Linked DNA regions of Streptacidiphilus albus JL83. The protein of the gene in region 1 interacts with the protein of each later gene in a pairwise test. Links are inferred from orthologs where the notes say so. Each region holds a gene or a part of one and is shown on either strand. Other genes may lie near its edges.

Region 1 (3,180 bases):
CACCGGGTAGCCCGCCTTGGCGAACACCTCGGCGATGCCGGTCGCCATCGTCCCCGAGCCGCACACCCCGACGCTGCGCACGTCCCGGCCGGCCGGACGCGCGGCGGCGTCCCGGATGCCGTCCGGCACCACCTCGGCGGAGCCGGGGGCGGCGTAGCTGTAGAAGCCGCGTCCGCTCTTCCGGCCCAGCAGTCCGGCCGAGGCCAGCTGGCCCAGGATCGGCGCGGGCGCGTGCAGCCGGTCGTGCGACTGCTCGTACATCGCCTCCAGCACGGTCTTCGCGGTGTCGATCCCGATCAGGTCCAGCAGTGCCAGCGGCCCCATCGGCAGCCCGCAGCCCAGCCGCATCGCCGCGTCCACGTCCTCGCGGGTCGCGTAGCGGGACTCGACCATCGCCGCCGCCTGGTTGAGGTAGGCGAACAGCAGCCCGTTGACGATGAACCCGGCCCGGTCGCCGGCCGAGACCGGGGACTTGCCCAGGCTCCGGGCGAACTCCGCCGCCGTCTCCGCGGCCTCGCCGCCGGTCAGCACCGTCCGCACCACCTCGACCAGCTGCATCACCGGCGCGGGGTTGAAGAAGTGCAGCCCCAGCACCCGCTCCGGACGCTGGGTCGCCGCCGCGATCCGGGTCACCGAGAGCGCGGTGGTGCCGGTCGCCAGCACCGTCTCCGGCGGGCAGATCCGGTCGAGCTCGGCGAAGAGCGAGCGCTTGAGCTCCAACTGCTCCGGCACCTCCTCGATCACCAGCCGCGCCTCGGCGGCGGCGGTGAGGTCGGCGGTGACGGTCAGGTTGGCGAGCAGCGCGGCGCGCTCCCCGGTGCTGATCCGGCCGCGTTCGACCGAGTGGGCGGTGGACTCCTCGATCCGGCGCAGCGCGGCCCGGGCGGCGGCGTCGTCCCGTTCGATGCCGATCACCCGGCGGCCGCTCCGGGCGGTGATCTCGGCGATGCCCGCGCCCATGGTGCCCAGGCCGACGACGGCCACGACGGGGAAGGGGGCGGGGATGCTGCTGCTGGGCTCGCTCATGGCGTGTCTCCTCGGGGAGCTCGCCACGCGTACGGCCGGTCCGCTCCGGCGCCGCGCGGCTGGGAATGAGGGAAGCACGATGCGACTGAGGTCACCGTGTGGAAGAAGAACGAGAACGCCGGCGGCCGAAAGAGTGAGGGCACGCACGGATGAAGTGAACCGACCCACCCGTTGCTGCGGCTCCCGACGCCAACGGGGGTGGTGCGGACACTGTACCTGCAGCACCCGCACCTGGAAAGAGCACCGGTGCCCGGCAGGAGCGCCGACGACGGAGACGGCGCCGGGCCCGGGGGAGGGCTCGGCGCCGGAGCTGCGGCGGACCGGCGCGGTCAGCGCCGGGTCGGGGTGGCCCGCCAGAGGGTGAGCCGGTGCCAGGCGGCGAGGCCGTCGGGCACCCAGGGCCAGGCCGCGCCCTCGGCGGCCGGGGCCGGCAGCCGGGCGGCGAGCTCCTCCTCGGTCAGGAAGGCGTGCCAGGCGACCTCCTCGGCCTGCGGCCGGACCGCGACCGGGGTGCGCGTCTCGTAGACGGCGGACCACCAGGTGTGCTGCGGGGACTCGTAGAGGAAGCGGAAGAGCGGGGCGACGGTGAGGCCGGAGACGCCCAGCTCCTCCTCGGCCTCGCGCTTGGCGGCGTCGTCGTAGGACTCGCCCGCGCCGACCACGCCGCCGACGAACATGTCGTACATCGAGGGGAAGACCAGCTTCGCCGCGGTCCGCCGGTGGACGAAGATCCGGTCGTCGGGGTCGCGGGCGAGGATGAAGGTGCAGCGGTGCCGCAGCCGACGGGCGGTCGCCTCGCCGCGCGTGGCCTGGCCGGTGACGCGGTCGTGCGCGTCGACAATGTCCAACAGCTCGTCCGCGCTCAGCGGTTGAGGGGCACCCGGAGTGCTCATGGCGTCATCCAAGCATATGCCGCTGTCACTGTCATGGCCTGTCCCTGTCACCTGGTCGGTCATGTGTTCGGCCGCGTTCCGGCCGCGAGGACGGCGACGGCGGGGAGCGCCACCGTAGTACTCCCCGGCTCCGCGTAGTGCGCCACCGCGAGGTCGTAGTGGCGCTTGATCCTGGCGGCGTCCGCCGGGGCCAGCCGGGCGACCAGCGAGCCGGTGATCGGGGTGCCGCCCACCACCGAGGCCCACCAGGCGTCCGGATCGACCCGGTGGGTCCACTTGACGCGCCGGGCGCCGGTGTCCACCAGCCCGGCCCGGTCCAGCAGTTCGGCGAAGGCCGGGGCCCGGTCGGCGAACCCGGCCAGGAACGGCCCGCGCGCGGGCAGGTCCTCGGGAACGGGGACCCCGGCCGCCTCGACCGACTCGCCGAAGACCGCGGTGGCCCGCATGTCGCTGCTCTCCCAGCAGGTGAGCGCCAGCCGTCCGCCGGGGCGCAGCACCCGGCGCAGCTCGGCCAGCCCGGCCTCCGGGTCGCCCAGGTGGTTGATCACGAAGTTGCCCACCACCGCGTCGAAGGCGGCGTCGGGGAGCGGGAGTTCGGGCAGCACGGCGGTGAGCACCTCGGCGCCGGGGCAGGCCGCCGCCGCACGGGCGGCCATGCCCGGCGAGGCGTCCACCGCCGTCACCCGGGCGCCGCGGGCGAGCGCGGCGGCGGCGACCGTGCCGGGGCCGGTGCCGACGTCCAGCACTCGGCTCCCGGCGCCGACGCCGGCGGCGTCCAGCAGCGGGGCGACGGTGTGCGCGGTCATTCGCGCGAAGCCGTCGGCGTAGGCCGCGTCCAGTCCGGTCCAGCCGCGCCGCTCGAAGGCGTCGAAGGTGCTCGCATCCCAGGTGGTCGTCATGGGGCGATCATCGCAGGGTGGCGGCGAACTCCCTCAGGTGGTCGTGCAGGCCGCCGTGGACCGGGGCCACCGGGGCCGGCAGCCAGTCCTTGCGGACCTTGGCGACGGCGGTGTAGTTGGTGTCGCAGACATTGGCGAGCGGGGACTCCACCGCCTGCGAGAGGAACTGGTAGGCGTCCATGGCGGAGAAGCCGTAGTCCCGCACCAGCCACTGGACCAGGTCGAGTTGGGCGATCCGGAAGGCGTCCTCCAGCGGCCGGGCGGAGCCGGTGGAGATCAGGTGGGTGTCGGACTCCAGCCGGGGCCAGGGGGTGGCCACGCCCTTCAGCAGCTCCACGACCACCACCGTGTTCATGGCGCAC
Region 2 (3,302 bases), 2.5 Mb from region 1 along the record:
GAGCACGGTCGGGTGGAACTGGACGAACTCCAGGTCGGTGACCTCGGCCCCGGCCCGCAGCGCCAGCGCGACGCCGTCGCCGGTGGAGACGGCGGGGTTGGTGGTGGCCGAGTAGACCTGGCCCATGCCGCCGGTGGCCAGCACCACGGCCCGGGCGTGGACCGCGCCGACGCCGTCCCGCTGCCCCTCCCCCATCACGTGGAGGGTCAGCCCGGCGGTGCGGCCCTCGGCGTCGGTGAGCAGGTCCAGCACCAGGGCGTGCTCGACCAGCACCACGTTGTCGTCCGCGCGGACCGCCTCGACCAGCGCCCGGGAGATCTCCGCGCCGGTGGCGTCGCCGCCGGCGTGGGCGATCCGGCTGCGGTGGTGGCCGCCCTCGCGGGTCAGCAGGATCTCGCCCTCGGCGTCCTGGTCGAAGGCCGCCCCGGCGGCGATCAGCCGGCGGACGGCGTCCGGGCCCTCGGTGACCAGGACCCGGACCGCCTCCTCGTCGCACAGGCCCGCGCCGGCCACCAGGGTGTCGCTGAGGTGCTGCTCGGGGGTGTCGCCCTCGCCGAGCGCGGCGGCGATGCCGCCCTGCGCCCAGCGGGTCGAGCCGTCGTCCAGCATCGCCTTGGTCACCACCAGCACCCGCAGCCCGGAGGCGCGCAGCCGCAGCGCGGTGGTGAGTCCGGCCACGCCCGAACCGACCACGACCACATCGGTGCGGACGGTCCAGCCGGGGGCCGGGGCGGTGAGACGGGTCACTGGGGTCATGCGTCACTCCGTGCGTGCGTGGGCGCGCCGGTGGCTGCGCCGTCGACGTCACCGTACGCCTGCGCCGGAATCGCACGCGCATCCGCATCGCCGCGGACCAGCCCGCTGCCGGCCGGTGCCTCGGCCGCGTCGCCGCCGAGGTGGGTGATCCGGTTGTCGGCGTCGACGAACAGCACCCGGGGCTGGTGCACCCGCGCCTCGGCGTCGCCCATCTGGCCGTAGCCGATGATGATCACCAGGTCGCCCGGGTGGACCAGCCGGGCGGCGGCACCGTTGATGCCGATGATGCCGGTGCCGCGCGCCCCGGCGATGGTGTAGGTCTCCAGCCGGTTGCCGTTGTCGATGTCGACGATGTGGACCAGCTCGCCGGGGAGCAGGTCGGCGGCGTCCAGCAGGTCCTGGTCGATCGTCACCGAGCCGACGTAGTGCAGGTCGGCCTGGGTGACGGTGGCCCGGTGGATCTTGGACTTGAGCATGGTGCGAAGCATGGTCACGCCTCCTTGGTGAAGTGCATGCCTGGTGGTTCAGGACGAGACGAGGGTCAGAAGCCGATGCGGACGTTGTCGATCAGCCGGGTCCGGCCGACCTTGGCGGCGAGCGCGAGCAGCGCCTCGCCGCGGAAGTCCTCGCGGTCGACCTCGGTGAAGTCGACCGGGTCGATCAGGCCGAGGTAGTCCGGGGCGAGCCCGGACCCGGCCAGCACCGCTCCGGCCGCCGCGCGGACCGCCGCCGGACCGGCCGGGACGGCGTCCCGGCCGGCGAACAGCGCCCGGGAGAGCGCCAGCGCCCCGGTCCGGTCCTCGGCCGAGAGGAAGCGGTTGCGACTGGACAGCGCCAGCCCGTCGGCCTCGCGGACGGTCTCCACGCCGAGGATCTCCACCGGGAAGTTCAGGTCCCGGACCATCCGCCGGACCAGTGCCAACTGCTGGCCGTCCTTCTCGCCGAAGCAGGCCACGTCGGGACCGGTGAGGTGGAGCAGCTTGGCGACGACGGTCAGCATTCCGTCGAAGTGCCCGGGGCGGGCGGCGCCCTCGTAGCCCTCGCCCATCGGGCCGGCCGCGATCCGGACCTGCGGCTCGCCGCCGGGGTAGACCTCGTCCACGGCGGGGGCGAAGACCAGGTCGGCGCCGGCCTCCGCGGCGAGCGCGAGGTCGGCGTCCAGGGTGCGCGGGTAGCGGTCCAGGTCCTCGCCGGCGCCGAACTGCAGCGGGTTGACGAAGACGGTCACCACCACCGTCCCGGCCGCGCCGACGCGCGCGCGGGCGGCGCGGACCAGCGAGGCGTGGCCCTCGTGCAGCGCGCCCATGGTCATCACCACGGCGCGGAGGCCGGAGCGGGCCTCGGCCGCCTCCGCCAGTGCCGCCGCCGTGCTCACCAGTGCCGTGCTCATCCGTTCTCCTCCGCCAGCACGTCCAGCAGGACCTCGGCGGCCTCCGCCTTCAGCATTCCGTTGGCCAGCGCCCGGTCGGCGGTGGCGCGCGCCATGGCGCGGTAGCTCTCCAGGATCTGCGGCGAGGTCGCCCGCAGCTGCGCGACATGGGTCCGCACCGTGCCCGCGTCGCCCCGGGCGACCGGTCCGGTCAGCGCCGCGTCGCCGCTGCGCAGGGCATTGTCCAGGGCCGCGCCCAGCAGCGGGCCGAGCATCCGGCCGGGTTCGGCCACGCCCGCGTCGGAGAGGATCTCCATGGCCTGTGCCACCAGGGTGACCAGGTGGTTCGAGCCGTGGGCGAGGGCCGTGTGGTAGAGCGGGCGGACCGCCTCCGGCACCCATTCGGGCTCGCCGCCCATCTCCACCACCAGCGCCTCGGCGACCGGGCGCAGCTGCTCCGGGGAGGTCACCCCGAACGGGCAGCCGGCCAGCCTGGCCACGTCCACGGCGGTGCCGGTGAAGGTCATCGCCGGGTGCAGCGCCAGCGGCAGCGCGCCGACCCGGGTGGCGGGTTCGAGCACCGCCACGCCGTGCGCCCCGGAGGTGTGCACCAGCATCTGCCCGGGCCGCACCGCGCCGGTCGCGGCCAGTCCGGCCACCAGCTCGGCCAGCGCGTCGTCGGGGACGGTCAGCAGCACCAGGTCGGCGGCGGCCATCACCTGCGGCGGGGTGACCAGCCGGACTCCCGGCAGCAGCGTCTCGGCGCGCCGCCGCGAGGCCGTCGAGACCCCGGAGGCGGCCACCACCCGGTGTCCGGCCAGCTGCAGCGCCGCGCCGAGCGCGGGGCCGACCCGGCCGGTGCCGACCACGCCGACGGCGAGCCGTGCGGGCCGGTTGTCGGGGGCGCCGGGGTCCCCGGGAATGTCGTCGAACAGACCGCCGGGCAGCCCGAACTCGCCTGTGCTCACGTCAAGGCTCCTTCTCCGTTCCAGTCCTCTACGGGTACCGGACGTACGCGGCCATCCTACGGCGGGTCACGAGGACTCGGCTGTGACCTGGCCCTCGTTGTAGACGTTGGCGAGCTCCTGCTGCGAGAGCTTCTGGATGGCTTCCATGATCTCCTCGGTGACCGCGCGCCGGGCGGGTCCGACCGCCATGGCACGCTCGCGGACGGCCA

The links.
Region 2: the proteins of BS75_RS29940 (region 1) and panC interact in binary tests that used the Escherichia coli proteins (3 or more experiments, as listed by UniProt). The link is inferred for Streptacidiphilus albus JL83 from one-to-one orthologs.

Annotation. Positions count from the first base shown.
Region 1 is NZ_JQML01000001.1:6,813,306-6,816,485, forward strand. The notes cover bases 138-3,006. They hold BS75_RS29940 (NUDIX hydrolase), read right to left. Parts: upstream 1,920-3,006; coding sequence 1,356-1,919; downstream 138-1,355. Other genes in these bases: BS75_RS29935 (3-hydroxyacyl-CoA dehydrogenase family protein), read right to left, coding at 138-1,026; BS75_RS29945 (class I SAM-dependent methyltransferase), read right to left, coding at 1,979-2,818; BS75_RS29950 (acetamidase/formamidase family protein), read right to left, coding at 2,826-3,006. Also shown: more of BS75_RS29935, read right to left, coding at 1-137; more of BS75_RS29950, read right to left, coding at 3,007-3,180.
Region 2 is NZ_JQML01000001.1:4,290,104-4,293,405, forward strand. What follows is about bases 223-3,213. They hold panC (pantoate--beta-alanine ligase), read right to left. Parts: upstream 2,147-3,213; coding sequence 1,298-2,146; downstream 223-1,297. Other genes in these bases: BS75_RS18455 (L-aspartate oxidase), read right to left, coding at 223-756; panD (aspartate 1-decarboxylase), read right to left, coding at 753-1,244; BS75_RS18470 (Rossmann-like and DUF2520 domain-containing protein), read right to left, coding at 2,143-3,048; BS75_RS18475 (lysophospholipid acyltransferase family protein), read right to left, coding at 3,160-3,213. In the rest of the region: more of BS75_RS18455, read right to left, coding at 1-222; more of BS75_RS18475, read right to left, coding at 3,214-3,302. UniProt on the Escherichia coli protein: Catalyzes the condensation of pantoate with beta-alanine in an ATP-dependent reaction via a pantoyl-adenylate intermediate.